DNA from 2 places in the Bacillus sp. es.036 genome. Region 2 is predicted to be linked to the other one. Evidence: a T-box and tRNA genes for the amino acid it is inferred to sense, from the RefSeq annotation. Region 2 holds a T-box; the other holds one or more tRNA genes.
What was found. The T-box of region 2 lies ahead of pheS (phenylalanine--tRNA ligase subunit alpha). A T-box ahead of a tRNA ligase gene usually reads a tRNA of that ligase, here a tRNA-Phe.

Region 1: it encodes a tRNA-Phe, which carries the amino acid that the T-box ahead of pheS (phenylalanine--tRNA ligase subunit alpha) is inferred to sense. The anticodon was not compared.

What each region holds. Positions count from the first base shown of each region.
Region 1 covers NZ_PDIZ01000001.1:2,018,290-2,034,706, forward strand. Annotated here, with positions in the region: gene ATG70_RS10365 (5-formyltetrahydrofolate cyclo-ligase) at 1-234, opposite strand, end outside; gene rpmG (50S ribosomal protein L33) at 313-462, opposite strand; gene ATG70_RS10375 (glycoside hydrolase family 15 protein) at 539-2,521, opposite strand; gene phoU (phosphate signaling complex protein PhoU) at 2,636-3,295, opposite strand; gene pstB (phosphate ABC transporter ATP-binding protein PstB) at 3,317-4,138, opposite strand; gene pstA (phosphate ABC transporter permease PstA) at 4,180-5,058, opposite strand; gene pstC (phosphate ABC transporter permease subunit PstC) at 5,058-5,990, opposite strand; gene ATG70_RS10400 (PstS family phosphate ABC transporter substrate-binding protein) at 6,070-7,047, opposite strand; gene ATG70_RS10405 (peptidoglycan D,D-transpeptidase FtsI family protein) at 7,340-9,361, opposite strand; gene ATG70_RS10410 (MFS transporter) at 9,475-10,725, opposite strand; gene ATG70_RS10415 (hypothetical protein) at 10,827-11,114, shown strand; gene ATG70_RS10420 (superoxide dismutase) at 11,162-11,773, opposite strand; tRNA gene ATG70_RS10425 (tRNA-Phe) at 12,045-12,120, opposite strand; tRNA gene ATG70_RS10430 (tRNA-Met) at 12,277-12,353, opposite strand; tRNA gene ATG70_RS10435 (tRNA-Ser) at 12,538-12,630, opposite strand; tRNA gene ATG70_RS10440 (tRNA-Ile) at 12,641-12,717, opposite strand; tRNA gene ATG70_RS10445 (tRNA-His) at 12,730-12,805, opposite strand; tRNA gene ATG70_RS10450 (tRNA-Met) at 12,828-12,904, opposite strand; tRNA gene ATG70_RS10455 (tRNA-Asn) at 12,908-12,982, opposite strand; gene ATG70_RS10460 (DUF456 domain-containing protein) at 13,116-13,598, opposite strand; gene ATG70_RS10465 (Na/Pi cotransporter family protein) at 13,718-15,346, opposite strand; gene ATG70_RS10470 (DUF1189 domain-containing protein) at 15,585-16,382, shown strand.
Region 2 covers NZ_PDIZ01000001.1:2,282,240-2,295,509, reverse strand. Annotated here, with positions in the region: gene thrS (threonine--tRNA ligase) at 1-1,476, shown strand, start outside; ribosomal protein L20 leader region at 1,654-1,775, shown strand; gene infC (translation initiation factor IF-3) at 1,850-2,368, shown strand; gene rpmI (50S ribosomal protein L35) at 2,391-2,591, shown strand; gene rplT (50S ribosomal protein L20) at 2,637-2,993, shown strand; gene ATG70_RS11755 (DUF1294 domain-containing protein) at 3,067-3,345, shown strand; gene ATG70_RS11750 (cytochrome d ubiquinol oxidase subunit II) at 3,385-4,425, opposite strand; gene ATG70_RS11745 (cytochrome ubiquinol oxidase subunit I) at 4,459-5,781, opposite strand; gene ATG70_RS11740 (TVP38/TMEM64 family protein) at 5,922-6,494, shown strand; gene ATG70_RS11735 (sigma-w pathway protein ysdB) at 6,556-6,951, opposite strand; gene ATG70_RS11730 (dUTP diphosphatase) at 7,048-7,530, shown strand; gene ATG70_RS11725 (M42 family metallopeptidase) at 7,611-8,696, shown strand; gene sspI (small acid-soluble spore protein SspI) at 8,736-8,942, opposite strand; gene ATG70_RS11715 (TrmH family RNA methyltransferase) at 9,081-9,833, shown strand; T-box leader at 9,888-10,113, shown strand; gene pheS (phenylalanine--tRNA ligase subunit alpha) at 10,179-11,213, shown strand; gene pheT (phenylalanine--tRNA ligase subunit beta) at 11,242-13,270, shown strand, end outside.

The DNA.
Region 1 (16,417 bases), 260 kb from region 2:
ATTACACTTCGGTACTGCTACTCTTTTCCCTTCACTCCATGCTCTTTCTATAATTTCTTTTGTATTTATTTCACCTTTCATTGCCACCGTTAAGCCGATCGTTTCTGCATTTGTGTACGGTTTATATGTATATAGACGATCAAGTATTTGTTGATCAAGATTCACTTTATCAGCAGCAGTTATTTCTTTTAATTTTATTTTCATATTTGTTCGCCACTCGTGTTTTGATTGCATCATCATTCCTCCTACTTTTCTCACTTACTAGTTTACGGGAAAATGAGCAAATAAAAAAGCAGTAGGATAACCTACTGCTTACTTTGTTTCGCGATGTAACGTCTGCTTTTTAAGTCTTGGGCTGTATTTTTTAAGTTCAAGACGATCAGGGTTAGTACGTTTGTTCTTCGTCGTGATGTAGTTACGATCGCCTGTTTCAGTGCAAGCCAATGTAATTTGTACGCGCATGAATATCCCTCCAAATCCTATCAAACTGTTCATTTAACAACATACTTTATTATGATAACAAACAAATCTCATTCAATCAAGTTGTTTTTGTTGTGGAAAGTGCTTCATACTTTTCAAGGTAATCTTTCACAACATCCACAAACGTAGCATGCGACCATGTTAAGGGCGCTACTGATAATGGTTTTCCTGTATACGGATGTACCTGCTCTGGTAGTATACCACTTGAGAGGGCCTGTTTATATACCCAATCTATGTGATGTTTCGCATCACGTAATTGTTTCAGTGTTTGGGCACGGGAAATTTTCCATTTAGCGATCCACAGAGTACAAATTACCCAAGGATTACCGGGTACTTCTTCAACATTTTGCGATTGTTGAAAATAATAATCGCTAACATAACGCGCTACACCACCAATGCTCGTTTTTACAGAAAGTCTTTTTTCAATCTCTTCCATCGTTCGAACCATACGAGGATCATTAGCAGGAAAAACCCCAAATGCAAATAATCCAAATAGGCTGCTTTCGATTGTATAATCTTTCGTTATTTCACCTGTTTCATTATTTCGATAAAGCCCCCTTAAGAAGCAGGAACGTGTTTCGTCATAGAGATGTTCCTCAATCCCCTTTTTAATCCGCTCTGCCCCTTTATAATAGCTCTCAGCACGATCATCTTCTCCGAACAACCTTGCAAACGAGTGAGCAGCCATAAGACCACCATAGCAAGCGGACGCTGTAAAACTAAAAACACCAAACCTTTCTTCCCAAAGATCATAAGAAGGAAGTGGCAGATCGAGGGTTTCATCCATAAATTGCAACAGAAATTTTGCACCAGGTCGAACTAAAAACTTATAAAGCGATTGAGCAAATTCAATATCACCTGTTGATTGGTAATGTTCCCAGAACGCCCAGAGAACAAGAGCCGTCTCATCCTCTTGTATCGGAAGCTGAGTTTTCTTTAAACGATCGACATAAGGATGCCAGCTCGACCCTACAGAACCATCAGGATTGTATTTATGATGTAAATACCCTTCTTTTGAAAGAAGCTCTGCACAGCAGCGATAAAAGTTTGTAACCATTCCATGATACCCTGCTTTAGACATGGCAGAAGCAATTAGCGCACCATCTCTAGGCCACATATAGCTATAGTGATCGCGGTTATAATGCAAAATATCTGAGTCATTCGCTGCGATAATCGTACCATTTTGATTCGTTTGTGTTCGAACAATTAATAGACTTCTTTTATAAAGAGATAGGATATTTGGACCTAAATCAGTCTCCGGAAGCACGGATTTGTTTACCCATCGATTCCAATACATACGAATTTTTTCAACCGTTAATTGAGTACCAATCTCGCTCACATATTCATGAATGCTACTCACTTCTTCTTTAGTTCTACCTACTGTCATCCAGTAATAAGCTGTTTTTTGTTGATGCGGTTCCAACTTTGTTTCGAGTGAAAAAGTACTATCAACTGAACCTTGCGCAATTGGATTAACATGTAGATGGCCATCTTCAGCATCACGCCACGTGCCCTCAGCAGCCTGAAATCGCTTTACTCCAGTCGTGTACTGTTCAATTCCCTCTCCATCTAGCTCGCCATTGAACAGAAAATACCTGTAGCGTTTATAATGAATCACAGACTTTGTATCCGGACAAAAGTAAGCTGTGTCGCCTACTTCTGTTTCATAAATATTTAAATCTTGATGAAAAAATAGTCTTACATCGCGATTTTGATTTTCTAAATTAACAATCGTAATTTTACGAATCATTAGCATTTCACGTTGATGCACGCCTTCTTCAAAAACAAGTTTAATTCCAAGATGAGGATGTACCGCAGTACTATACGTCACGAGCGTATCCTGATCATAATTTGGCTGGATATCCCATTCCGATGAGTGGAGCCATGAAAATTTCCCATCTACCCAAACCCCGATTCGATTTGCATGACCTTGAACGTGATTTTGCTGCCCTACATAAGGGTAATAAATATCTCGAATTTGTAGAAATTGATCCATATTGATAAGCAGTTGGCCGTTTCCAATGACTAAATGTCTTGGCATTTTGCTCCCCCCTATCCATCTCCTACACTAGTCTATTGCAGAAGTGGACAGGTCATTACTTAACCTTTCTAAATAGATTAAAAAACCACACTCATTTAGAGTGTGGTTCTTTGATTAAGCATTTAGGTCGTAGCGCTTCCCTTTCACAACGTAGATCACGCTTTCTGAAATATTTGTGCAATGGTCTCCAATACGTTCTACATAGCGGCAGATAAAAGAAAGCTGTTGAATTTGGCTAACACTTTCAGGATGTTCTGTCATCAATTCAAGTAGTTCTTTTACCAGACGTCCGTACATGTTATCAATTTCATCATCAGCATCCGCAACAGCCATTGCCTGATTCACATCTTCATCATAAAAGGAAGCAAGCACTTCCTTTAACATATTATTCGCTTTTTGAGCTAATGCTGGAATTTCTTCAATCGGTTTAACAAAAGGTTTGTCCCCGATTCGAATAATTGACTTAGCAATATTAACAGCAAGATCGCCAACGCGCTCAACGTCCGTTGTTATTTTCAATGCAGAAATAAGTCTTCTTAGATCGGTTGCAAGCGGCTGCTCCTTCGCGATTAACCAAATCGCTGTTTCGTTAATCTCTTCCTCGAGGCGGTTAATTTTATAATCATTATCAATAATTTCAAGTGCTTTATCAACATCCTGATTCTTTAATGCAGTAATCGCATCATCAACCGCCACCTGCGCTAAAGAGCCTAGTTCAAGAAGCTTAGTCTTTATTTCATCTAATTGTTCTTGGAAATTTTCTCTTACTACCATAAATGCTCACCCCCGAAATAATTAACCGAAACGGCCTGTAATATAGTCTTCTGTTCGCTTATCTGTAGGATTAGAAAATAACTGGTTCGTATCAGAAAACTCTACGACTTCACCGTTTAAGAAAAAGGCCGTTTTATCAGAGATACGAGCTGCTTGTTGCATGTTGTGCGTTACGATAATAATACTGAAATCTTTCTTTAATTCTTGAACAAGTTCTTCTACTTTAAGGGTAGAGATTGGATCAAGCGCAGATGTTGGCTCATCCATCAAGATAACATCAGGCTCAATTGCGAGACAGCGAGCGATACAAAGGCGCTGTTGCTGACCACCAGATAAACCGTAAGCATTTTCGTTTAGACGATCTTTTACTTCTTCCCAAAGTGCTGCACCTTTTAAGCTTTTTTCGACAATTTCATCAAGTACTTTTTTGTTTTTAATGCCGTGAATTTTAGGACCATAAACGACATTTTCATAGATTGATTTTGGAAATGGATTCGGCTTTTGGAAAACCATTCCCACTTTTGTGCGCAAATCTTCTACTTTGTATTTGTTCTCAAAAATGTTTTTCCCACGATAGTTAATATCACCAGACATTTTTACAATTGGTACCATTTCGACCATTCTATTAAGAGCTTTAATAAACGTGGATTTACCACAACCGGATGGCCCGATAATGGCTGTTACCTGTTTTTCTGGAATATCGAATTTAATATCTTTTAGAGCCTGGTCTTTTCCGTACCATAAATTAAAATTCTGAATGCTATATACAGAATCTTTTTCTTTTATCTGTTCTTCTGACCGCGGAGCTTTTACGACTTTCTTTTCATCCATAACTGTTTTCATTTTCAATATCCCCTTTACACATTGATGAGAGCTTTACGTATCTACAGTCTTTTAGAAAACTTATTTCGAATTAAGACAGCAATTGAATTCATAATGAGCAACATTGCGAGAAGTACGATAATACCTGCTGCTGCTACATCGTGGAATTCCGTTTGCGGACGACTCGTCCAGTTGAAAATCTGGATCGGCATAACAGTAAATCCGGACAAGAAATTCTCAGGCAAGTAGGCAACAAACGTTAATGCACCAATCATAAGTAGTGGTGCTGTTTCACCGATTGCGCGTGATAAAGCAAGAATTCCTCCTGTTAAAATCCCGGGGATTGCTGCAGGTAATACAACCTTTTTGATTGTTTGCCATTTCGTAGCACCCATCGCATAAGAAGCCTCTCGAAGCTCTTTTGGAACCGAACGTACAGCCTCTTGAGCAGCAACAACGATAATAGGCAAAATTAATAAACTCATCGTCAAACCACCGGCAAGAACACTTCGCCCCATTTCCAACATCCGAACAAATACAGTTAGTCCAAGTAAACCAAAAACAATCGAAGGGACACCTGCTAAATTGGAAATATTTATTTGAATAAACGTTGTAAACTTATTTTTTTTTGCATATTCTTCAAGATAAATCGCGGTTCCAACTCCAATTGTAAGTGCGACTGGAGCAATCACTGCCATCATCCATAAAGTACCGAAAAATGCTGCTTTAATTCCTGCTTTTTCAGGGAATCGAGATGCAAAATTTTGAAAGAACTGAAAATCTAAGTAGCCAATCCCTTGAGTGAATATCCGATATAACAAGATAACAAGCACTACGAGTGCTAGCATTGTTGCTCCAAAGAAGATTCCTTTAAGAATCTTATTTTGTGCCAGTCTGGTTTGCATTTTACTTTTTACTTTTGCCTGATCTACTAATTGCATTAGTATTCCTCCCTGAATCTACGAGAAATATATTGCGCGATAAGGTTCATGATAAGTGTGAAAAGGAAGAGCGTCATCCCAACAGCATAAATGCTGTAGTAAATTGTCGTTCCATAACCAGCATCCCCTAGACTTACCTGCACAATATAAGATGTCATTGTCTGTATAGACTCCGTTACATCTAGAGTAAGTTTTGGTGTTGCACCACCTGCGACTGTTACGATCATTGTTTCACCGATTGCTCTTGAAATCGCAAGTACAAAAGATGCAATAATTCCTGATAATGCAGCTGGTAGAACTACTTTCACAGCAACCTCAAATCGTGTAGCGCCAAGTCCGAGTGCACCTTCTCGAATTGCGTTGGGTACAGAACTCATCGCATCCTCTGAGAGAGATGCAACCATAGGAATAATCATAATCCCTACAACGATACCGGGGCTCAATGCGTTGAAAATAGGAAGACTCGGAATAATATTTTGTAGAACTGGTGTAACAAAAGTTAAAGCAAAGAAACCATATACAATCGTAGGAATACCTGCTAATACTTCCAGAATCGGCTTAATGATTCTTCTAACGCTATCACTTGCATATTCACTCAAATAAATGGCTGCTGCTAATCCTAATGGAATGGCAACGAGCATGGCGATCCCGGTAATCATTAATGTTCCAGAAATCAGTGGCCAGATTCCATAATCAGGGTTGTCTCCAAAAAACGGGTACCAATCTTTATTCGTAAAGAATTCAATAATTGAAACACGGTTGAAAAACGTAATTGTTTCTACAATCAATGTAAAAACAATACCAAGCGTTGTTAATACAGAGATAATTGCACATAAAAGCAATAAGCCCGGTACAAGTTTCTCCATAAACTTCGCTCGTGATTGATTTTTCTCTTTTTTGTCTTTAATCATCTGACGAACAGAGCTTTGCATTTATTACTCCCCCTCACAAAGAGCAAAACAGGATAAAGTGAGGAGCCGTAACTCCTCACCAATCTGTTTCATTTTATTCTTACTTACCAGCGATTTCGTTTAGCTTATCCATAGCTTCTGTATACTTTTCTTCAGGAAGAGCTACGTAACCTACAGCTTCAGCCATTTCACCAGCATTCTCAAGTGCATATTTAGTGAAATCATATACAGCAGGATTTTCCTCTACTGCAGAGTGCTTCACATAAGTGTATAGCGGACGAGAAAGTGGCTCATATGTTCCATCTTGGATAGTTTCTGCATTTGGTTCTACAGCTTCACCGTCACCATTAACGATTGGAATAACGTTAAGGCTATCTTTGTTTTCAAGGTAGTAAGCATAACCGAAGAATGCCATACCGTTTTTAGAGCCAGTTACACCATTTACAAGTACATTGTCATCTTCAGAAAGTGTTGCTTCTTTCACCATTTGCTCATCTTCTAGTACTACTTCATTAAAGTAGTCATACGTTCCAGAATCTGTACCAGGGCTAAATAATTCGATTTTTTCTTCAGGCCATTCAGGGTTGACGTCGCTCCACATTGTTGCTTCGCCTAACCAGATTTTCTTTAGGTCGTCAATTGTAAGCTGATCTACCCAATCATTCTCAGAGTTAACAACGATAGAAAGACCGTCTTTTGCAATTTCAAATTCTGTGAAGTCAATACCAGCTTCTTCAAGTGCAGCTGTTTCTTCTTCTTTGATTGGACGAGAAGCGTTACTCATGTCTGTTTCACCAGCAGAGAATTTCTCAAATCCACCACCAGAACCTGAAACACCTACACTAACTTTTACATCAGGTTGTACAGAAGCGTATTCTTCAGCAACTGCTTCCATAATCGGGAATACTGTAGAAGATCCGTCCATTAGAACTTCGCCAGATACTTCTTCACCAGAAGCTTCTCCGCCACTGTTTGTGTTACCAGAATTTTCTGTGTTACCAGAGTTATTTCCGCAAGCTGCTGCGAAAATCATTACCATCGACATAACTACCATAAGCATAATGCCCTTGAACTTCATGTTATTTCCCCCTAAATGGATGTTTGTACTTGTGACCAACCAGGTTGTTTGTGTACTGGCCTCTCAATCACAATTCTTAGAATACAGCCCAGATATTAATGTCGTATAAACCAATTGTAAAGAGATTGTAAATGCTTGTCGGAAAACGTTTTAATTTCTCTTTTTTTGGGGAAATGATAGATTTTTCCCTTCTATTAGCTTTAAATTACATTTCATCCAGGATGATTCTGTTGTTAATTTGTCCTTATAATATAAAAAAAACCGCTTTTTCAGCGGTTTTTTTTATTCTTACTTATTCAGTTTCTTTTTCTTCATACCCAATTGGTTTCTTAGCTTCATCTTTCAGTTCAAAATAAGCATCAAGAATTCGACCACCTATTTTTTTGTTCACGGAACCAGAAGAAGAATCATTCACTTCTGGCACAACAACCGAAATCGCAACTTCAGGATTGTCATAAGGGGCATAGCCAACTAGAGTTAAATTATACCCATCTCCAATCTGCGCTGTCCCAGTCTTTCCAGCTGCTTGATAGTCATCACTTTGGAAGTAAGGATAGTGTGTGCCTGCAGTACCATTTTCAGTATTCATAACCATCCACATTCCCTTTTGGACATGAGCCACTTCTTCTTCACTCATTTTAATTTTGTTTAACACTTCCGGAGTATTTTGAAACAAAATCGTATCAGACAAACCATCTTTTTCAGAAGGTTCATGGACTTCTTTCAAGAGATGAGGTTCAATACGATAACCTCCATTTGCAATTGTAGAGGTATATTGAGCCATTTGCATTGGTGTATACGTATCGTACTGTCCAATCGCAAAATCTAAAATTTTACCAAATTCACTTATCCCACCATTTAACCCTGAACTTTCGCCAGGCAAGTCAATTCCTGTTTTCACTCCTAAACCAAACTGAGAGAATGATTCTTTTAGCTCATCATAAGCTGCCGGGTCATAACCACTACTTTCATAAGGAGCGTAGTCATAATCAGCCATGCTCATCGCAATTTTCCACATATATACGTTTGAGGATCTTTGTAAAGCAACAAGATCTGAAATAGGTCCCATTGCATTAGCCGTATAAGATGACTTTTTACCTTCATCTTTAAAGTATAAGACTTCGTCTACAAGAGTTGTATTTGGATTAATTACTCCATACTGATAACCTGTTAAAACCGTTGCTCCTTTAACTGTTGATCCCATCGCATAAGAGTCTCCAATCACACCAAAAGTGCGATCTTTGAACTCGCCATTATTATATTCTTTACCTGCAAACGACAAGATTTCCCCAGTATTTGGATCCATCATCACAACATAGCCTCTCGTTGCTCCATATTGCCTCGCATCGTTAAGCTCTTCATCAAGAATTTTCTCAACTTCTTTTTGAAGATCAATGTCTAATGAGAGTACCAAATCATTTCCTCTTTGTCCTTCAATTACTTTTGGCTCGCCTATTGGCTCACCTGATTTATCTGTGACGTAAGTTTGCTTTTCTTTTTGACCTTTTAGGTACTCTTCGTATTCTTTTTCAAGATAGCTAATGCCAACTTTGTCATTTCGCTCATAATCTCTTAATCCATAATAACTCAATTCATCTTTAGGAATAGGTCCGACTCTCCCAAAAATAGTTTGAAGGGTGTCTCCATAAGGATATTCTCTTGTGGCGTCTGCTTGTATCTCTATGCCTGGTAAAGAACCAAGATTTTCACTCACTTTAGCAATTTCATCTTCATTTAAACCGATTTTAATTGTCTGAGACGACAAAGCATAACCAGTGTCCATTGCTCTTTTTATAGCAGCAACTTCAAGCTCTTGTGGATTGTTTTTAATTTCTTCTAGATCTTTATCACTAATGCGTTCAATTTGTAGCTGATAAGCTTCACTAGACTCCATCTCTTCCCATTCTTTTTCGGTTAACTTCGCCTTCGCTTTTTCTGGATTCGTGACAATCCAATAATCTTTTAAATCTCGATCTATAACATCTTCAGTATCCATCTCAATATATTCAGCTAATTTTTGAGCTAATTCAAGCCTTTCAGCTTGTTTTGTATTCTGTGTTCGAATATATGTAAGAGCAAACTGAGGATTATTATCTACAAGAACTCGTCCGTAACGGTCATACATTTTCCCACGAGGTGCAGTTGACTCTGCAGTCACGTTTTCCGTTTGTTCAGAAACACGCTCGTATTCTTCTCCATTTACAATCTGAATAACACCCAGTCGAAGAATTAAGGTAGAAAACAAAAGGAAAACCGATAAAAATAATATATTTAGCCTAAAAGGTACATGATTTTTCTTTTTCTTAGCTTTCACAATAAACTCCCTTCCCCTTAAACAAATATAGACACCTGTTTCAGACAGGTGTCTCTGATCTCTCTTCTCCTTACTATACTTAGTGATAATAAAAAAGTAAAGGGACTAATGAGCTATTGTAATGGGTCAGGAGACGGTTCTGCCACGGTTGCTGAAGCCGATTGAAGTTTTCTTACGAACAGGTAAATAAACGTATGTCCCGCTCCAACAATTAATAACAAAATTGGAATGCTTTTTTCATCGTTAAACAGCGACACTGTTAGTAGGAATAAAAGGATTGATACAATTCGACCCAGGTTTAAGTAAACCTCTCGAACAACAATATACTCAATACGCATTTCTGCAGCATTCCATGCTTTACCAATGACATCATAAGTTAGTGAAATGTACGGAACAAGAAGTAATGGATAGGCAAGAGAGATACAAACACCATACATTAACAATCGCGCAAATGTTAGATCTGTTACAAGTAAGAATACCGATGCATAAAGAATTAGCCCCCCATATAAGATTGCTTTTTTTCGAAACCTTGGTTTTATTAAACGGGTCGCCAAGTAATACGCTAAAAAGGAAACTGCGGAGTTTACAAGTCCGAATGTACCGATAGCAAGTTCACTTTCCGTCGTTATAAAAACAAGAACGACGATAATGAAAATAAAAGTACCTTCTCTTATCCCTTGAAAAAAATGCGCGTGCAATATATTGAGCCAATCGGCATTCGCTTTTCTTTCTTGAAAAATTCGGGTAAATGAAAAGTTGCCTTTCGCAGATCGTCGTTCAAGAAAGAAACTTAAGATGACGGCTGCAAAAAACAAGGCCAGTGAAACTCCAAAAATGACCTTATATCCCGTAAATGCTTCGAGACTAGAAATAATCACACCGGCAAAAATCGGACCAATCATACCTGCAAAAGAAGTGAGTAAGCCGAGAAAACCATTAAAAAAATCCCTCGTTTCTGGCTCAGTAATTTCAAATGTTAACACATTAAACGCTAGCCAATAAAAGCCAAACCCAATCCCAAGTAAGGAGCCAAGTAAGATCAATAAATGACTCGCATTTTGACCTAAAGAAAGGACCGTTATATAAAAGAGGGCTAGAAAAATGACGCCTATTCGTAAGACGATCACTCTATCCATTTTCTTCGCCCACCTGCCTGCAAGAATAAACGTAAGTGGCTGGCTAATAACAGCGGAAAGGTTATATATACCGATATCAGCAAACTCTCCGGATTGCTTCCACAAATACACATTCACAAACGTATTTGAAAGTGCAATGCTCAGGGCATATAAACCACCGATTGTTAGCAATAACAACAGATCTTTTGTTACTTCTATCTCACCAATCATATGTTTTATCACTTTCATTAGAAACTCCCCTTTTTTCATCCACCCTTATTTTGACTTAATTCTTCCTCGTTATGCGGAAGAATCAAAAAGGATAAACTATGTTTGAAAGGGGACTATGTATGTACTACTTTCTATATCGAACAGATTATCTTACTAAACCGCTACGCAACCAACTAATTCAAAGCATTGAAACTGTAGTAAATGAAGATAGATGTTCTTTTTTCATTTCTAAGATGACGCACTATTTCCTTATTAGTTATCGAAATAAAGAAGTGTCACTCACCTTATCTGATCAACAAGTACTTGTAGGTTCACCTACCGACTTCGAAAATGGTTGTGATTTCACCGATTATTTAATAAATCATATCCTTTATCAATTAGGACCTATTTATACACTGATTGAATGAGAAATGAAAAGCCCCCGGCAAAGTGCCGAGGGCTAAGATAACCTATTTTATTTAGCTGCTTCGTAACGCTTAGCAACTTCATCCCAATTAACGACATTCCAAAATGCGCTAATGTAATCAGGACGTTTGTTTTGATACTTAAGGTAATAAGCATGCTCCCAAACATCTAATCCAAGGATTGGTGTAACACCTTCCATAACCGGGGTATCCTGGTTAGGAGTGCTTGTTACTTCAAGTTCTCCGCCTTTAACTACAAGCCAAGCCCAGCCTGAGCCAAAGCGACCAGCAGCAGCGTTAGCGAAATCTTCTTTAAAGCTTTCAAAGCTACCAAATTTCTTTTTAAGCGCTTCGCTTAAATCACCTGACGGCTCTCCGCCACCGTTAGGGCTAAGAAGTTGCCAGAAAAGTGAGTGGTTAGCGTGTCCGCCACCATTGTTACGAACAGCAGTGCGAATGCCTTCAGGAAGCGCATCTAGATTGCCAAGAAGTTCTTCAAGGCTTTTTGATGCGTGTTCTTCATGACCTTCTAGTGCACCATTTAGTTTTGTTACATATGCGTTATGGTGCTTGTCATGGTGGATCTTCATTGTTTCTTCATCGATGTGTGGTTCTAGTGCATTGTAGTCGTAAGGTAGTTCTGGTAGTTCAAATTTAGCCATTGTGAATCTCCTCCTCAAATATAATATGTAACTTGCTGTTAGGGCAACGTTAATTGCCACTTAAACATGATGACGTCACAAGTTTACATTAGCAGAATTGTCATGCGTTTTCAAATAATAAACATTTGAATCTCCGCAACACAGGTAAAGTTTCCCCTCATTATATGGAATTAAACATCTTAAAGAAAAAATCAATAATTAATAGTGTGATCTAATGTATTTAAAACATAAAAAAACTCGTCATTTAATGACGAGTGGGATCTTTATTGAGTGGTGGCTCCGGACGGAATCGAACCGCCGACACGAGGATTTTCAGTCCTCTGCTCTACCGACTGAGCTACAGAGCCAAATATGTATAACGTTTAATCGAAATATCTTAATTTGAGTTTGTGTGTTGTACATTTACGTTTAATGGTAATAACACCTTGCTATGAGTTTAGGTTGCCCCTAAAGGGACTACAATAAAAATTTAACAAGAAGCTTATCCGACGCAGGTAAATTTTTGGTTGCGGGGGCAGGATTTGAACCTGCGACCTTTGGGTTATGAGCCCAACGAGCTACCGAACTGCTCCACCCCGCGACAATATGAATGTAAATATGCTGCACATGCTTCATAATGCTGTACACTGTTTCTTTCTCTACAAGGTTATGCTTCGATGCGTATCCGTCGAAACAACTCGATGTTGATTCATAGATATAACGCTCGTTGCTCCACCCCGCGACAATATGAATGTAAAGATACTGTGTAAACCATTATAGAAAAATGGAGGAGGAAGAGGGATTCGAACCCCCGCGGGCGACTAAGCCCCTGTCGGTTTTCAAGACCGATCCCTTCAGCCAGACTTGGGTATTCCTCCGATATGCATTTGGTGGACCCTGCAGGACTCGAACCTGCGACCGGACGGTTATGAGCCGTCAGCTCTAACCAGCTGAGCTAAGGGTCCTTATGTAAATAGTGGGGCGGCTGATGGGAATTGAACCCACGAATGCCGGAATCACAATCCGGTGCGTTAACCACTTCGCCACAACCGCCATGCTTATTTATTCAACTATATGGTAGCGGCGGAGGGGATCGAACCCCCGACCTCACGGGTATGAACCGTACGCTCTAGCCAGCTGAGCTACACCGCCATATGGCTCCACAGGTAGGATTCGAACCTACGACCGATCGGTTAACAGCCGATAGCTCTACCACTGAGCTACTGTGGAATATCTCTTAACGACAAGAACTAATATACCATAGGATTAAATAAAACGTCAATACTTTTTTGGGATTTAATCATATCCCTTTCAAAATCAATCATGAAAATACTATATCACTCTTTCACTTCACCATCAAGATCTACAAAACATACACCAAAAACACGATAATCATGATGGCTTGCAGAACTCCTTTCATAACTGCACCACCAAGGAAACCAAGCAAAGATCCTACTCCAACTTGTACAGACTCCTTGAATGGTTTTCGATGAATCAGTAACTCTGCTACCACTGCGCCTATAAAAGGTCCAAGAATAATTCCCGCAAATGGAATGATGAACGGGCCAACTAACAAACCGATCGTACTTCCCCAAATGGCAGCTTTTGATCCTCCATACTTTTTAACACCAAATAAATTACTCGCATAATCTGCTACAAATAATAAAAGGGTTAGCAACACCTGAATAACCCAGAAAGAAAACGTCATTGAACCGAAATCATAAAATACACCATACAAAATAAACCCAACATAAATAAATAGGACCGCTGGAATGATCGGATAAATCAATCCAACAAATGCAATAATAAATGAGGCAACGATTAAAGACCAAAATAAAATATCCATACCTTCTCTCCCCCTCTAACTGTAGTCTATTTTATAGTAAATAACATTTTCCTTCTATATAATATACAAAATTCCTGTGAAAATAAAAAGAAGCAGAGGCAACCCTCTGCTTCCATTGTTTATTCTTCTCCAATAACGGCTTCTGCGATATTTACCGCATGATCACCAATACGCTCAAGGTTACTGATGATATCAACAAAAACGATTCCAGCACTTCCAGTACATTCACCTTCATTTAGGCGAAGGATATGCTGTTTACGAAGTGTTCGTTCCATTTTGTCAATTTTATCTTCCAGTTTCACAACTTCCTGTGCCTTCGCTATATCCCACTTATCAAGTGAATCAAAGGCTTCATGAAGTGCAGAAAGGGTTAGATTGAACATTTCATCAAGGTCTTGCATTGCAACGTCAGTCATTTTTACTTTATTACTGATTTGATAATCAACCAATTCAACGATATTCTCCATATGATCGCCAATACGCTCGATATCACGAACAGAGTCCATTAACATACCGTGACGTGTTGACTCATCTCCTGACAGAGAAGTTGCGGATAGCTGAATAAGGTAGTCTGTAATCTTAGTATCTAAATTGTTAATGGCTTCTTCATACTGAGCGGTTTTTTCTGCGCTCTTCTGACCTTTAGATATTAAGTAGTTGGATGCTTCCTTAACACCTTTATAAGCAAATTCACTCATTCGAATTACTTCTTCTTTAGCCTGTCCTAAAGCAACAGAAGGAGAACGCTCGATGAATACTGGATCAAGATGCTTCGGTTTATATTCTATCGTTGCATCATCACCAGGAATAATTTTCGTTACAAGATAAGCAAGTCCAGCAATGAACGGGAATTGGATCACAGTATTTGTAATGTTAAAGATCCCGTGTCCAAATGCGATCGTCATTTCTGGTGTTAAGTTTAATGCATCTCTCAAGTATTCAATTAAAGGCGTATAGGCAAATAAGAAGATCAAGAAGATCGCCGTTCCAATTAAATTAAAAATAACGTGAGTTAGTGCTGTACGTCGAGCGGCTACAGAAGCACCGATAGAAGCAAGCACTGCTGTAATTGTTGTACCGATATTATCTCCGAAGAGTACTGGTAACGCAGCTTGGATATCCATAGCATTCTGTGAATAAAGTCCTTGTAATACACCAATTGTAGCACTAGAACTTTGCACAATAACCGTAAATACCGTACCAATTACAACGCCTAATAGCGGGTTTGAACTCATGCTCACTGTGAGTTCTTGGAAAGCCTCAAGACTTCTAAGTGGCTTCATTCCTGTACTCATTAATTCAAGTCCAAAGAATAACGCACCAAAACCAAAAACAATTTGCCCTGCGTAATTAATTTTCTTGTTTTTAAAGAAGAAAATTAATAGAGAACCAATAGCAATGATTGGTAGAGCGTAATCTTTAATAGGAAAACCAATAATAAATGCTGTAACAGTTGTTCCAATGTTAGCTCCCATTACAACACCAATCGCTTGCTTGAGAGTCATAAATCCTGCATTAACAAGACCGACTGTTAAAACCGTTGTCCCTGAACTACTTTGGATGAGAATCGTAACAATGACCCCGGCTAGCACACCCATAAATGGGTTCGTCGTAAAGCGATCAAGAATGTCTCTTAATCGATCACCTGCAGATCGTTGAAGGCCATCTCCCATATACTTTAGTCCAAACAGGAAAATACCAAGACCTCCCACAAACTGAAAGATCATCTCCTGAACGTTGAGTTCCATCATTTCAACCCCTTGCACTCATGTTTTATTTTTTTCGACAATACTCAACAAAGTCCCTTGTCTATTATCTACATCGCTCCCCTCTTTGTAAAGAGTTAATATAGAATTGTAATGATATTATGATGAAATCAATTTTGTTTCAAGAAAGTTTCAGCAAGTTTATTGTTCCCATCTACTTATATAAGATAAACTGGTTTAGTGGGATTACTCTCACATACCTAGAAAGGAGATTTTCAATTTGAACGTTTTTAAACAACTGTATTATAGCTTATTTTCTCCAAAAATGATGGCGCGATTCCGTTTTCAAAAACTAGGGAAGCCGATATTGTATGTGTTTCTCCTAATGCTACTTTCTTCTGTACCTATAGGGATTATTACAGCGGTTTCGTTTACCAATGCTTACGAAGACCTTAAAACACATATGGGAGATTTACCTGAATTCACTTTACAAGATGGCACACTAAAAAGTGACCAATCTGAACCACTTATAAAAAAAGAAGATGGAAACACATTTATTTTTGATGCTACAGATGAAATAAAGCCAGACGATGTTGATTCCTATGAATCAGCTATTGCGTTCCTAAAAGATCGAATTATCGTAATGGATAGTGGGACAAGACAAGAGTTTAATTATAGTAATTTCAGCTCAATGACTTTTACAAAACAAGATGTAAGTGAACTCACGAAAAATTTAGATAACTTGCTTCCAATCTTTATCCCACTCTTAATCTTTGTCGTCTATTTATTCCAGACTGGCCTCAAATTTATCGGAATTACCGTTCTAGCGACAATCGGTTTACTATTAAAGTCACTCGCGGGTAGAAAAGCATCCTATAAACAACTCTGGGTCCTATCGGTTTATTCCGTTACGATTCCAACCCTTTTCTTTACTATTATGGCGTTAGTAAAAACAACCGTCCCATTTGGATTTCTTCTCTATTGGTTTGTAGCCATCATGCTACTCTACCTAACCATTAAGGAAATTCCTCTTCCGAAAAAACGTGTAACGAACGAAAGACCTAATTCACCTGAGTAAAAATTTTGATTATTTTATCAAATCACTTGATTTTC
Region 2 (13,270 bases):
GGCGATGATCTTAAGTTAGAATTGCTTGAAGCGATACCTGACGATGAACAAGTGACAATTTATGAACAAGGCGAATTCTTCGATCTTTGCCGTGGACCACATGTTCCTTCAACTAGTAAGATCAAAGCCTTTAAACTACTATCGATTGCAGGTGCTTACTGGCGTGGAGATAGCGAAAATCAAATGCTACAACGCATTTATGGTACAGCATTTCCGAAGCAATCCCAGGTAGAAGAGTACCTTCACCTTTTAGAAGAAGCGAAAGAGCGAGATCACCGTAAACTTGGTAAAGAGCTAAAGCTATTTACGATTTCTCAAGAAGTTGGACAAGGGCTTCCAATCTGGTTGCCAAGAGGAGCGACGATTCGCCGTACGATTGAACGATACATTGTTGACCTCGAGGAACGTCTTGGTTACAACCATGTTTATACGCCTCACCTCGCGAACGTAGAGCTTTATAAAACAAGTGGTCATTGGGATCACTATCAAGACGATATGTATCCGCCAATGAAAATGGATGAAACAGAAGAATTGGTTCTTCGTCCGATGAACTGTCCGCACCATATGATGATTTACAAAAATGATCTGAAAAGCTACCGCAGTCTTCCGTACCGTGTGGCTGAGCTAGGAACAATGCACCGCTATGAAATGTCTGGTGCGCTAGCAGGACTTCAGCGCGTACGTTCAATGACCCTAAATGATGCTCACATTTTCTGTCGTCCGGATCAGATTAAGCAAGAATTTATTGAAGTTGTCGAGCTGATTCAGGAAGTTTATAAAGACTTCAATATTAGTGACTACTCATTCCGTCTTTCTTATCGTGACCCAGCAGATAAGAAAAAGTATATCGACAATGACGAAATGTGGGAAAAAGCACAAAAAATGCTAAAAGAAGCCATGGATGACCTTAACGTCGAATATGTAGAAGCAGAAGGCGAAGCGGCATTTTATGGTCCGAAATTGGATGTTCAGGTGAAAACAGCTCTAGGTAAAGAGGAAACTCTTTCGACTGTTCAACTTGACTTCCTACTTCCAGAGCGATTTGATCTTTCTTACATCGGTGAAGATGGTAACCATCATCGTCCAGTCGTCATTCACCGAGGTGTCGTTTCTACAATGGAACGCTTTGTGGCATTCTTGATTGAAGAATATAAAGGGGCGTTTCCAACATGGCTTGCTCCAATTCAGGCAGAAATTATTCCTGTTTCGGAAGTACACCTGGAATATGCGAAGAGTGTTCAGAAAAAACTTCAACGCGCTGGAATTCGAGTTGAAGTAGACGAGCGCAACGAAAAGATTGGGTACAAAATTCGTGAAGCACAAATGCAGAAAATCCCTTATATGCTCGTAGTAGGGGATAAAGAGGTTGAAGGTGAAGCGGTTAATGTTCGTCGCTACAGCCAGCAGAATTCAGAGACTGTTTCTCTAAACGAATTTACTGCTAGAATTGAAGAAGAAATTAAAGACAAGAAGTAACGAAAAGTCGGCGTAGATGCCGGCTTTTTTATTTAAGATGAAACAAATTCACAAAAAACACTTGTCACAAAGGGAAAGATTCGTTATGATAATCAAGTGCACTTCGAACGAATCTTATCACCTTGACATAAATTTGGTCAGCATGGTATACTGTCTTAGGTAATTAAATATCGGAAACAAAGCAAGCAGAAGCGCCCGCTTCTCACCTGATTGACGCCGTAATTGGTAGTTTGCAGGTACACTGTTTTTATAATTGTGTAATGTGTGGGTGTCGTATGCGCCGACGCTTTTTTTATGCTTTGAACCGGATATAAACCATTTAATGACATCATGTGAGATGATCATCATCGAACAATAACCATGGAGGTGGCTGATTATTAGTAGAGATATGAACGTCAATGAGGGCATTCGTGCTCGGGAAGTACGTCTAGTTGGTGCAGACGGAAACCAAATTGGTGTGAAATCCAAAACTGAGGCATTAGATATGGCTCGTAATGCAAATCTTGATCTTGTGATGGTTGCTCCAAACGCGAAACCTCCTGTTTGTCGCATTATGGACTACGGAAAGTTCCGCTATGAGCAGCAGAAGAAAGAGAAAGAAGCGCGTAAGAATCAAAAGATCGTTACCGTTAAAGAAGTTCGCTTGAGCCCGAATATTGAAGAACACGACTTCAATACGAAGCTTCGTAATGCACGTAAGTTTCTTGAAAAAGGCGACAAAGTGAAAGCATCGATCCGTTTCCGCGGACGTATGATTACACACTCTGATATCGGTAAAAAGGTGCTTGAGCACCTAGCAGAAGATTGCAAAGATATTGCAACTGTTGAGTCCAAACCAAAAATGGAAGGACGCAGCATGTTCCTAATCTTGGCACCTATCGCAGAAAAGTAATTCTTGAAGGAGGAACTCACTCATGCCAAAAATGAAATCTCACCGTGGAGCTTCAAAACGGTTTAAGAAAACTGGATCAGGTAAACTTAAGCGCAGCCGTGCTTACACTAGCCATATGTTCGGTAACAAGTCTCAAAAGCAGAAGCGTAAGCTTCGTAAAGCTTCTCTTGTTTCCGCAGGTGACTTCAAGCGCATTAAGACTTTAATCTACAACAAGAAGTAATCGGTTTTCATATTATTTAGACACAGAAATTAGGAGGGGTTTAGTATGCCAAGAGTAAAAGGTGGCTACGTAACACGTCGCAGACGTAAAAGAACGTTAAAACTCGCAAAAGGATATTACGGATCGAAGTCTTTGCTTTTCAAAGTTGCTAATCAGCAAGTTATGAAATCAAACATGTACGCTTACCGTGACCGTCGTCAGAAAAAACGCGACTTCCGTAAGCTTTGGATCACTCGTATCAACGCGGCAGCTCGTTTGAACGGACTTTCTTACAGCCGTTTGATGTTTGGTCTTAAAACAGCTGGTATCGACATCAACCGTAAAATGCTTGCTGAGCTAGCAGTTAACGACGAAAAAGCGTTCGCTGAACTAGCATCAAAAGCAAAAGAAAACTTGAAATAAGTTCTCAAAAACCATTCTCACACGTTGAGGATGGTTTTTTTGTAGAAAGCTTTAAGTAAGGAGGAAATGAAAAGTGAACGGTCTTATTATATTTTTTATTTATTTGGTTCTTATTAATAGTGGAAGTTTTATTATAATGGGAGTAGACAAACGAAGAGCGAAAAAGAGTGCGCGAAGGATTTCAGAGAAGACGTTGTGGCTTTTTATTGTAATTGGAGGGAGTATCGGAGGGTATCTTGGTATGAAACGATTTAGACATAAAACGAAGCATTCTCAATTTATTTACGGTATTCCTGCAGTTATCATTGTACATATCCTTTTGATAAGCGGTTCTATTTACTTGAATAAGTAAAATGATAAAACGCAGCATATGCTGCGTTTTTTTTTGCGTTTAAGATTCATTTTGTTTAAGGTACCGTTTATCTTTTAAGAAGAGGCGCCAGAAATAAATAAATCCTGGTGTTAAGATAAAGAAAGCGACAATATACGTGACAATTAGTGCGCGAAAGGTAGCGGGATCTGTAAAGCCTGTTTCAATCGTAACATTTGGATAAACGATGTAAGGCAGATGCGCTGATCCATAAGCATAGCTCGCGAGTAAATACTGAATGACAATACTAATCATAGCAAGTCTTGGTATGCCGACTCCAGTTTTTCTTGGAATAAAGAGAGCGAGATACCCGATCGCAAAAGTGATCATTGAACCAATCAGCCATGGCACATAGTCCATAAGCCTTTCATAAAGCCATGGTGCTTCTGTTCGAATGGTGAGAACGAGCAAACCTGCCATCGCAAGTGAGATTGGCCCAACGAGTATGGCATCTCTTCTATACGTTTGATAAGCTTCTTGATCTGCTGATACGTTTGAATAATCAGAGAGTAAAAGTGATGACAGAAAAAGTGTGCTTGAGATAGCAAAAGCCATAAACGCGTAGACACTTGGACTTGTAAACAATTCACTCAATAACAAGCGTTCTACTCCGTTTGTCGTTTTGATAAACCCACCGTGCGTAATCGGTAACACACAAATCAGAAGGGCTGGAATTAGGAAACCAGTAATTCCCGAAATGAGTGTTAAGATCCGTTTGTAATTCTCCGATGCTGAATGGGAAAATACGAGAAAGGCACTGCGTAGCGCAAGTAATAAAATAATCAAACTGCCAGGAATAAGTAGCACTGTCCCTAAAGTAAATGTCGCTCCAGGAAAGAAACTAAAGAGCGCTACAACGATAGCTACAATGAAAACATTCGTTACTTCCCAGGAAGGAGAAAGGTAGCGGTTTGCTATGTTCGTTGCTTTCGTGTTATTTCGATTTAAATAAATCATCGACCAAAATCCAGCACCGAAATCGATTGTCGCCATAACCGCATAAATGAAAACAAGTCCCCAAATTAATGTGATGGCGTAGAATGCTTCTGACATGTTGTTCACCTCTTATTTTTAATAGACGTACGATTCATTGGATTATTGATCAAGTTCTTTACTAATTGGATTACGGTTGAAATAATAACGCAGCACGAGCACTGTTGAAATCATAAGAATGATATAAACAATGAGAAATAGAACAAATAGCAGTCCAATGTTTCCAGAAGTTGTCACCGCTTCTTCTGTTTTCATCACGTGATAAATAACCCATGGCTGTCTTCCGGTACAAGCGAAGATCCATCCGAATTCAATTGCAGTGATGGCAAGAGGACCAGCGGCAATAAACGCCCACATCAGCCAGCGTGGGAATTCTTTTCGTTTCAGAATTTTGTACCAGGTAAACCCCACGATGGATAGGAGCATCAATAAAGAGCCTATCCCAACCATTGCATTAAATAGAGTATGGACAAACAAGGGAGGCCACTCATCTTCTGGCCATTCCTCAAGTCCTAACACTTCTGTATCAAAAGCATCGTCAGCTAGAAAGCTGAGCGCCCAAGGAACTTCGATCGCCCACTTTACTTCTCGTTCCTCTTTATCTGTGTAGCCACCTATGGCAAGCGGGGCGTATGTTTGTGTTTCAAACAATCCCTCTGCAGCTGCCAGCTTTTCAGGCTGGTATTGATACAATTGCTGAGCGGATTCATGCCCATTTAACGCCGTTAAAATTGAAAAAATCCCTCCAATAACGAGTCCCATCATTAAAGCTTTGTGATGAAATTTATATTCACGCGTATTCCCTCGTTGACGAATCATTTTATATGCAGCAATAGAAGCAATGACAAAAGCACCTGTCATAAGAGCAGATACTGTGACATGTCCTGCTGTAACGATGAAGGAAGGATTAAAAAATGCTTCCCACGGATCCACATTAACAAATTTCCCATCTACTATTTCAAATCCAGCTGGTGTGCCTTCAAAAGCGTGGACATTCGTAATTAAAATCGCTGAAGCACTTGCGCCAAAGGCAACGAGTGTAACACTAACAATCCGCATAATCGGAGAAAGTCGATCTGCGGCATAAACATAAATCGACATAAAGAGTGCTTCGAGGAAAAAGGCATAAATTTCAATTTGGAATGGTAGGGCAATGACTCGTCCTACAACCTCCATAAATCCTGGCCATAACAGAGAAAGCTGCACGCCTGCAATCGTTCCTGTTGGAATAGCGACTCCGAGTAATACGGCAAACCCTTTTGTCCACCTGTTCGCCATGAGTGCATAATCTTTATCTTTTGTTTTTTGATACATGAGTTCAGCTACAAGCACCATTAAGGGTAGCCCTACTCCGAGAGTAGCGTAAATAATATGTACGCCCATTGTCATGCCAAACAATGAACGAGCAATAACGAGTTCATCCATCTAATATCCCCTCCAATTACCGTTCTCATCAAATCTCCCCTTATTGTCCACGTATTGCCAGAAAATATTCTCTTTGAGCTTCACTTTTTGACATAACAGCTCGTCTCTTGTCATAAAGGTAAAAGGAAGGGGGGAACATCATGAATGAGCTCGTCCTGCCGCTTGTTGAGGTTGTGTCGAACAGCGGAATTTACGCCCCGTTCTATTTCATTATTTTTCATTTTATTCGTCAGTTTGTTTTTGTACCAGTTAGTGTGGTCTGTGTGGCAGGCGGTGTATTGTTTGGAGCTATATATGGAACTATCTATTCGGTGATTGGAATTACCGTTGTAAGTTCGGTTTTTTATCTGGTCGTGAAACAAACACCGGGTTTGTTCAAGAAAATCATTCGAATGAAGGAAAGATGGACGCGAAAGCATATGCCTATGTCAGTTGGGCAGATTGCAATTCTAAGATTGGTACCCTTTGTTCATTTTCATTTTATTTCGCTTTGCTTAATTGAGGTGTCAAAAGATTTTCCAGATTATCTTCGCTCGTCTCTTATATCAAACTTGCCTCTTGCACTGTTTTATTCCTTCTTTGGAACAGCGATTAGTGGTTTTGACCCGGTACTTATTCTATTAATGCTGTTAGGCCTTGTTATTCTTTTCTTTTTACTTAAAAGAAAGGAATGGGTTATGAAATGGGAGGATTTTTTTCAACCTGCAAGGTAAATCGATTTCAAAATAGGATGATAGATAAAAGCCCCCACCAACTAGGAGGGGGCTTTTGACATTATGAATCTTCACGGTGACGCAGAAATTCTTTCACAGGGCTTTTCCATTCAATTTTAGCGCTTGGATACCTGATGTCCATTTCCTTCTCTAGAAAATAGAAATCTTCTTTCTCAAGTAAATAAAGTTCTGAAGCGTTTTTTACGCCTATAGAAAGCGTAATAATATCAAAGGACTTTTCGGTTGTTCCAAGGTATTTTTCACCTTCAAAGAGAGCTCCTTTGTAAGTGACAAGAAAATTCTTTCGAACATTGGACGAGTCATCGAAAAAATAGTATTCTTTATGATCGTGAGCTTTTTCGAGCTTGCGTTTTGGATCCATAAAAAAGCGAATGACAGAATAAGCAATCAAAACCATGGCTACGAGAATGACAAGACGAAATAGGATAAGTATCATTAGTCAGCACCTCATTTTCACTATGCTTCTATTCTCTATACGTATATGATAAAGAAAGGTTTCATAAAATGAAAAGATTTTGAAGGGACGATTTCAATGAATTTTGAGTTATTATTTACATTACAAAAACAATTAGATGATCGAATTGTACAAGAACACGGGCTAGATGATGTTGATTTGTTTGAAAATAAGCTTCTTGCTCTTAAAGTTGAATTAGGAGAACTTGCGAATGAAACGCGCTGCTTTAAATATTGGAGTAAAAAAGCACCTTCACCGAAAGAAACGATTTTAGAGGAGTATGTTGATGGGATTCATTTTATTTTATCATTAGGACTAGAGTTAGGCATCACTGCGTTTGAAGGCCTGCCAGAAAAAACGGCGTCATCAGAAGTTCAGGCCTTTCATGATGTCTATCGCGCGATTGATCGACTTGCAAGTAAGAAAGAAGAACCTTATTACAATTTAATGGAGAGTTACCTAACTTTGGGACAAACGATTGGACTTGAGTATAAAGAAATTGGTGAGGCGTATTTGAAAAAAAATAAAGTGAATCATAATCGCCAGGACCAGGGATATTAAGTTCAAGACTGCTCTGAATTGTTAAATATTTCGGAAACCGTTATAATGAACAGTGAATACATATTAAGGGGGCAATACATATGGCAAAGCTAGACGAAACGTTACAGATGCTTAAAGAACTTACGGATGCGAATGGTGTACCTGGTAACGAGCGTGAACCTCGCGACGTAATGAAGAAGCATATTGAATCTCTTTCTGATGAAATCATGTATGACAACCTCGGCAGTTTAATTGCTGTTAAAAAAGGTAATGCAGAAGGTCCTAAAATCATGGTTGCAGGACATCTCGATGAAATTGGCTTTATGGTTACCCGCATCGACGATAAAGGATTCCTTTATTTCCAAACTGTTGGCGGATGGTGGGAACAGGTGATGCTTGCTCAACGTGTGAATGTGATGACTCGTAATGGCAATATTATGGGCGTGATCGGTTCGAAACCACCACATATTCTGCCGGCTGAGCAGCGTAAGAAATCAGTTGATAAGAAAGATATGTTTATTGATATCGGTGCATCAAGCAGAGAAGAAGCAATGGAATGGGGCGTAAAGCCAGGAGATTCCGTTGTTCCGATTTGTGAATTCACTGTCATGAATAATGAAAAAATGCTTATGGCAAAAGCATGGGACAATCGTATTGGCTGTGCAATTGCGATTGAAGTACTTCGTAAACTAAAAGGTGAAGCACATCCAAATACGGTATATGGTGTTGGTACAGTCCAAGAGGAAGTCGGTCTTCGTGGAGCAACAACCGCAACAAACATGATTAAGCCAGATATCGGTTTTGCTGTTGACGTTGGTATTGCTGGTGATACTCCTGGCGTGAGCGATAAAGACGCTCAATCGAAAATGGGGAAAGGTCCTCAAATTATTATGTACGATGCTTCAATGGTTGGTCATAAGGGACTTCGTGATTTTGTTACAGATACTGCTGATGAGAATAACATCCCTTATCAGTTTGACTCCATTGCAGGTGGAGGTACGGATTCAGGGAAAATTCACTTAACAGCAAACGGTGTACCCGCTCTTTCGATCACGATTGCAACACGCTACATTCATACACACGCAGCGATTCTCCACCGTGATGATTTTGAAAATGCGGTTAATTTAATTGTTGAAGTGATTAAAAAACTTGACGCTGATAAAGTAAAAGAAATTATTTTCAATTAAACACAAAATCCGGTGGCCTTGGCCACCGGATTTTGCTCGTTAATTTACACCCTGAGCCATGTAAGAGAGCATCTGCTCTCGTTCATTTTCAGGTGCTTCTTTCCATAGGATTTCAAAAAGAACACCTAGTCCAGGGAGCATTTTCTCTTCGCCACTTTGGATGGCATCGAGGATCGTCGCTTCAATCTGTTCCTCGTTGTTGCCATTAATATTGGCGAGAATTGCTTTTCGTAAGTTAAGGTCCATGCTTTCCACCTCACCTTTCTCATTCGCTTGTTGGATCAAGCATCATTAGTATGAGCGAATGCAATAAATTTCATGAGTACTATTGGAATCTTCCCATTTAACCCTTTATAATAGAAACATTGAAAACTGAAGGAGAGCATAATGATTATTGAATCCGCAAAAAATCAAAAAGTGAAAGATTGGAAAAAGCTCCAAACGCGTAAGGGGAGAGAGAAAGCTCAAAGCTATCTCATTGAAGGACCGCATATCGTTGAAGAGGCGGCGAAGTTTGAAGCGCCAATTATTGAAGTGATTGTAACGGAAGGCAATGATGTATCTATCTATCCGTTTAAAGAACGTCCTGTTGTGTATACTGTAACTGAGAAAGTGATGCAAGAATTAACGGATACCGAAACGCCGCAGGGAATCATGGCTGTATGTGAAATGGTGGAACCTCATTTCCCAAGTGCAGGGAGATTCTTACTCCTTGATGCTATACAGGATCCAGGTAATTTAGGAACAATGATCCGTACAGCGGATAGTGCTGGCTACGACGGCATTCTACTTGGGCATGGAACAGTAGATGCTTATAATAGTAAAGTGCTCCGTTCTACTCAGGGGTCTATCTATCACCTCCCTGTAAAAAAAGCAGATCTTGTAGAAGAAGTGCAAAAGTTCAAAGAGCTTAACATGCCGATCTATGCCACAGAAGTGAGTGGGGGAACTCCTTATGATGATTTAAAAGGACGTTCTCAGTTTGCAGTTATTCTAGGGAATGAAGCAAATGGCGTATCGGAAGAGCTTCAAAATCTTGCTGATGAGAACGTGTATATCCCGATTTATGGAAAAGCGGAGTCGCTTAATGTTGCTGTTGCTGCTGGAATTCTGATGTATGGGCTACTTCCTTCATAATTGCACTTGCAGATATAGCATTTTTTTTCTATAATTAAAAGCAACTTATATATGATAAAAACAATGATAGAGAGTAGTAAGCTGCCACTGCCTATTTAGGGAGGAAATGCCGTGACTGGAAGCATTTCTATAGGGACGTTGCCGAATTCACTCTGGAGTTGCCGCTTTGTTCGTTCGAAAGCGGATCGGTTTACAAGCCGTTATTCTTTGCTTAAGGCTGATAGTTGAAACCTATCGGTGAATTAGGGTGGTACCGCGAAATCAAATCTTCGCCCCTTTCTGGGGAGCGAGGATTTTTTTATTGTCAAAAGAGAGTAACACGAATATGAAGTGGAGGTTGAAACGATGCAAGAACGTTTACAAGCGTTAAAAGAAGAAGCGCTGTCGGAAATACAGCAAGCTTCTTCCATGAAGGAAGTACAGGATATCAAAGTGAAGTTTCTTGGGAAAAAAGGACCGATTACCGAAATTTCCAAAGGTATGGGGAAATTGTCAAAAGAAGAGCGTCCTAAAATGGGGCAGCTCGTTAATGAAATACGAAATGCGATTTCGGATCAACTTGAGGAGAAAATTGCTCGTTTAGAAAAAGCAGCCGTAGAAGAAAGATTAAAGAAGGAAACGATCGATGTTTCTCTTCCAGGTCGTCCAGTGAAAAGAGGAAACCATCATCCATTAACAAGGGTAATTGAAGAAATTGAAGACTTGTTTCTTGGTATGGGCTTCTCAATTGCAGAGGGACCAGAAGTTGAAACAGACTATTACAATTTTGAAGCGCTAAATCTTCCAAAAGATCATCCTGCTCGTGATATGCAGGATTCCTTCTATATTACTGAAGAAACGTTACTACGTACGCATACATCACCAATGCAAGCAAGAACAATGGAGAAGTTAAATGGTGAAGGCCCAGTAAAGATCATCGTGCCGGGGAAAGTTTACCGACGTGATACGGATGACGCAACTCATTCTCACCAATTTATGCAGATTGAAGGGTTAATGGTTGGCGAAAATGTTCGAATGAGTGACCTAAAGGGTGTTCTTCAATCCTTTGCGAAGAAAATGTTCGGAGAAGAACGTGAAATTCGCCTTCGTCCTAGTTTCTTCCCATTTACAGAACCATCTGTAGAGATGGATATTTCCTGCTTTAATTGTGGTGGTAACGGCTGTTCTGTCTGTAAGGGAACTGGATGGATTGAAATTCTTGGTGGAGGCATGGTGCACCCTAACGTACTACGTATGTCGGGATTTGATCCGGAGAAAGTGACTGGTTTTGCATTTGGAATGGGTCCAGAGCGAATTGCAATGCTGAAATATGGCATTGATGATATCCGTCACTTCTATACAAATGACAGTAGATTTATTAAACAATTTAACTCACTATAGAACGATTTGAAGGTTAGGAGGAGAATAAATGCTTGTATCAATGAATTGGCTACAGCAGTATGTAGATTTAGATAGTTACTCAGCTGATGAACTGGCAGACCTGATCACTAAAGGTGGTATAGAGGTTGAGACAGTTGAACAGCTTAATAAAGGAATTAGCGGAGTGGTGATTGGTCACGTTCTTGAATGTCAGCAACATCCTGATGCTGATAAGCTGAATATTTGTAAGGTTGAGATTGGTGAGGAAGAACCAGTCCAAATTATTTGCGGCGCACCAAATATTGCGCAAGGTCAATATGTGGCTGTTGCAACGGTTGGCGCAGTCCTTCCGGGAAATTTTAAAATTAAAAAAGCAAAATTACGCGGTGAAGCCTCACATGGTATGATTTGTTCATTACAAGAACTTGGAATTGAAAGTAAACTTGTTTCGAAGGAATATGCTGATGGGATCTTTGTGTTTAGTGAAGATGTGACACCTGGGGAAGATGCCCTTGAATATTTAAACCTTCATGATGAAGTTCTTGAGCTGGGTCTTACACCGAACAGAGCGGATGCGATGAACATGATTGGTGTCGCTTATGAAGTGGGTGCGGTATTGAATCGTTCGATTGAACTTCCGTCACCAGAGCTTGTTCGCTCGGATGAAGACGTAGAAGGCTATGTGTCAGTTCGTGTAGAAAATGAAGGAGATAATCCTTATTACGGGGCTACCGTTATGAAAGACGTAACGATAAAACCTTCGCCACAGTGGCTTGTGAACCGTCTTGTTTCTGCTGGTATTCGTCCAATTAATAACGTTGTTGATATTACAAACTACGTTTTACTTGAATATGGCCAGCCGCTTCATGCGTTTGATTATGATCGCTTTGGATCAAAGGAAGTCGTTATCCGCCGAGCAACTGAAGGTGAAAAAATTGTCACTCTGGATGATGTGGAACGTTCGCTTTCAAGTGAACATCTTGTGATAACAAATGGTTCAAAACCTGTTGCCGTTGCTGGTGTAATGGGTGGGGCTGACTCTGAAGTGCAAGAGGATACGACAACGATCCTACTTGAAGCCGCTTATTTTAATAGTAAGCTTGTCAGAAAGTCATCGAAAGACCTCGGACTCAGAAGTGATTCAAGTGCTCGTTTCGAAAAAGGGATTGACCGAAATCGCGTTGTTGGCGCAAGCGAACGTGCTGCTCAGCTTATTCAAGAAATTGCTGGAGGTACAGTTCTAAAAGGCATTGCTGAGCAAGGTGCTCGTACAATTGAAGCTCTTGACGTTAGCATTGAAGTAAATCGAATTAATCAAGTTCTAGGAACGGAAATTACTGAAACAGAAGTTGCTGCAATCTTTGAGCGTTTGCAATTCTCTTATCAAAATTTTGGTGGCACGTTTACGGTTCAAGTACCACCACGTCGCCCGGATATTACAATTTCAGAGGACTTAATCGAAGAGGTAGGACGTCTTTACGGATATGATAATGTTCCTGCAACGTTACCCCTCACAGAAAGTACACCTGGTCAGTTGTCAGAATATCAGGGGAAACGCCGCCATGTTCGACGTACGCTTGAAGGTGCAGGTCTATACCAAACGGTAACGTATTCACTTACTTCACCATCAAAGCGCCATTTCTTCTCTGATGAGTCAGTAGAAGCTGTTCGTCTGGCGATGCCAATGAGTGAAGAAAGAAGTGAACTTAGAACGAGTTTAATCCCTCACTTATTAGAGGTTGCTCAATATAACCGAAACCGTCAGTTAGAGAATATTGCTTTCTATGAAACAGCTTCTGTATTCTTACCAGGTGATGAGCTACCGGTTGAACAAGAACATCTTGCTGGTGTCGTGTCAGGACTATGGCAAGAGCATCTGTGGCAAAAAGAAAAGAAAGCGGCAGATTTCTTTGTTGTAAAGGGAATTCTTGAAGAACTTGCTGTAGAATTTGGTGTGGAAGATCGTCTCACCTTCGCACGTGCAGAAGAGCCTAAGCTTCATCCGGGTCGCACAGCAGCTGTCTATCTCGATGAAGAGCTTATCGGATATATTGGCCAGCTACATCCTGAAGTAGAGA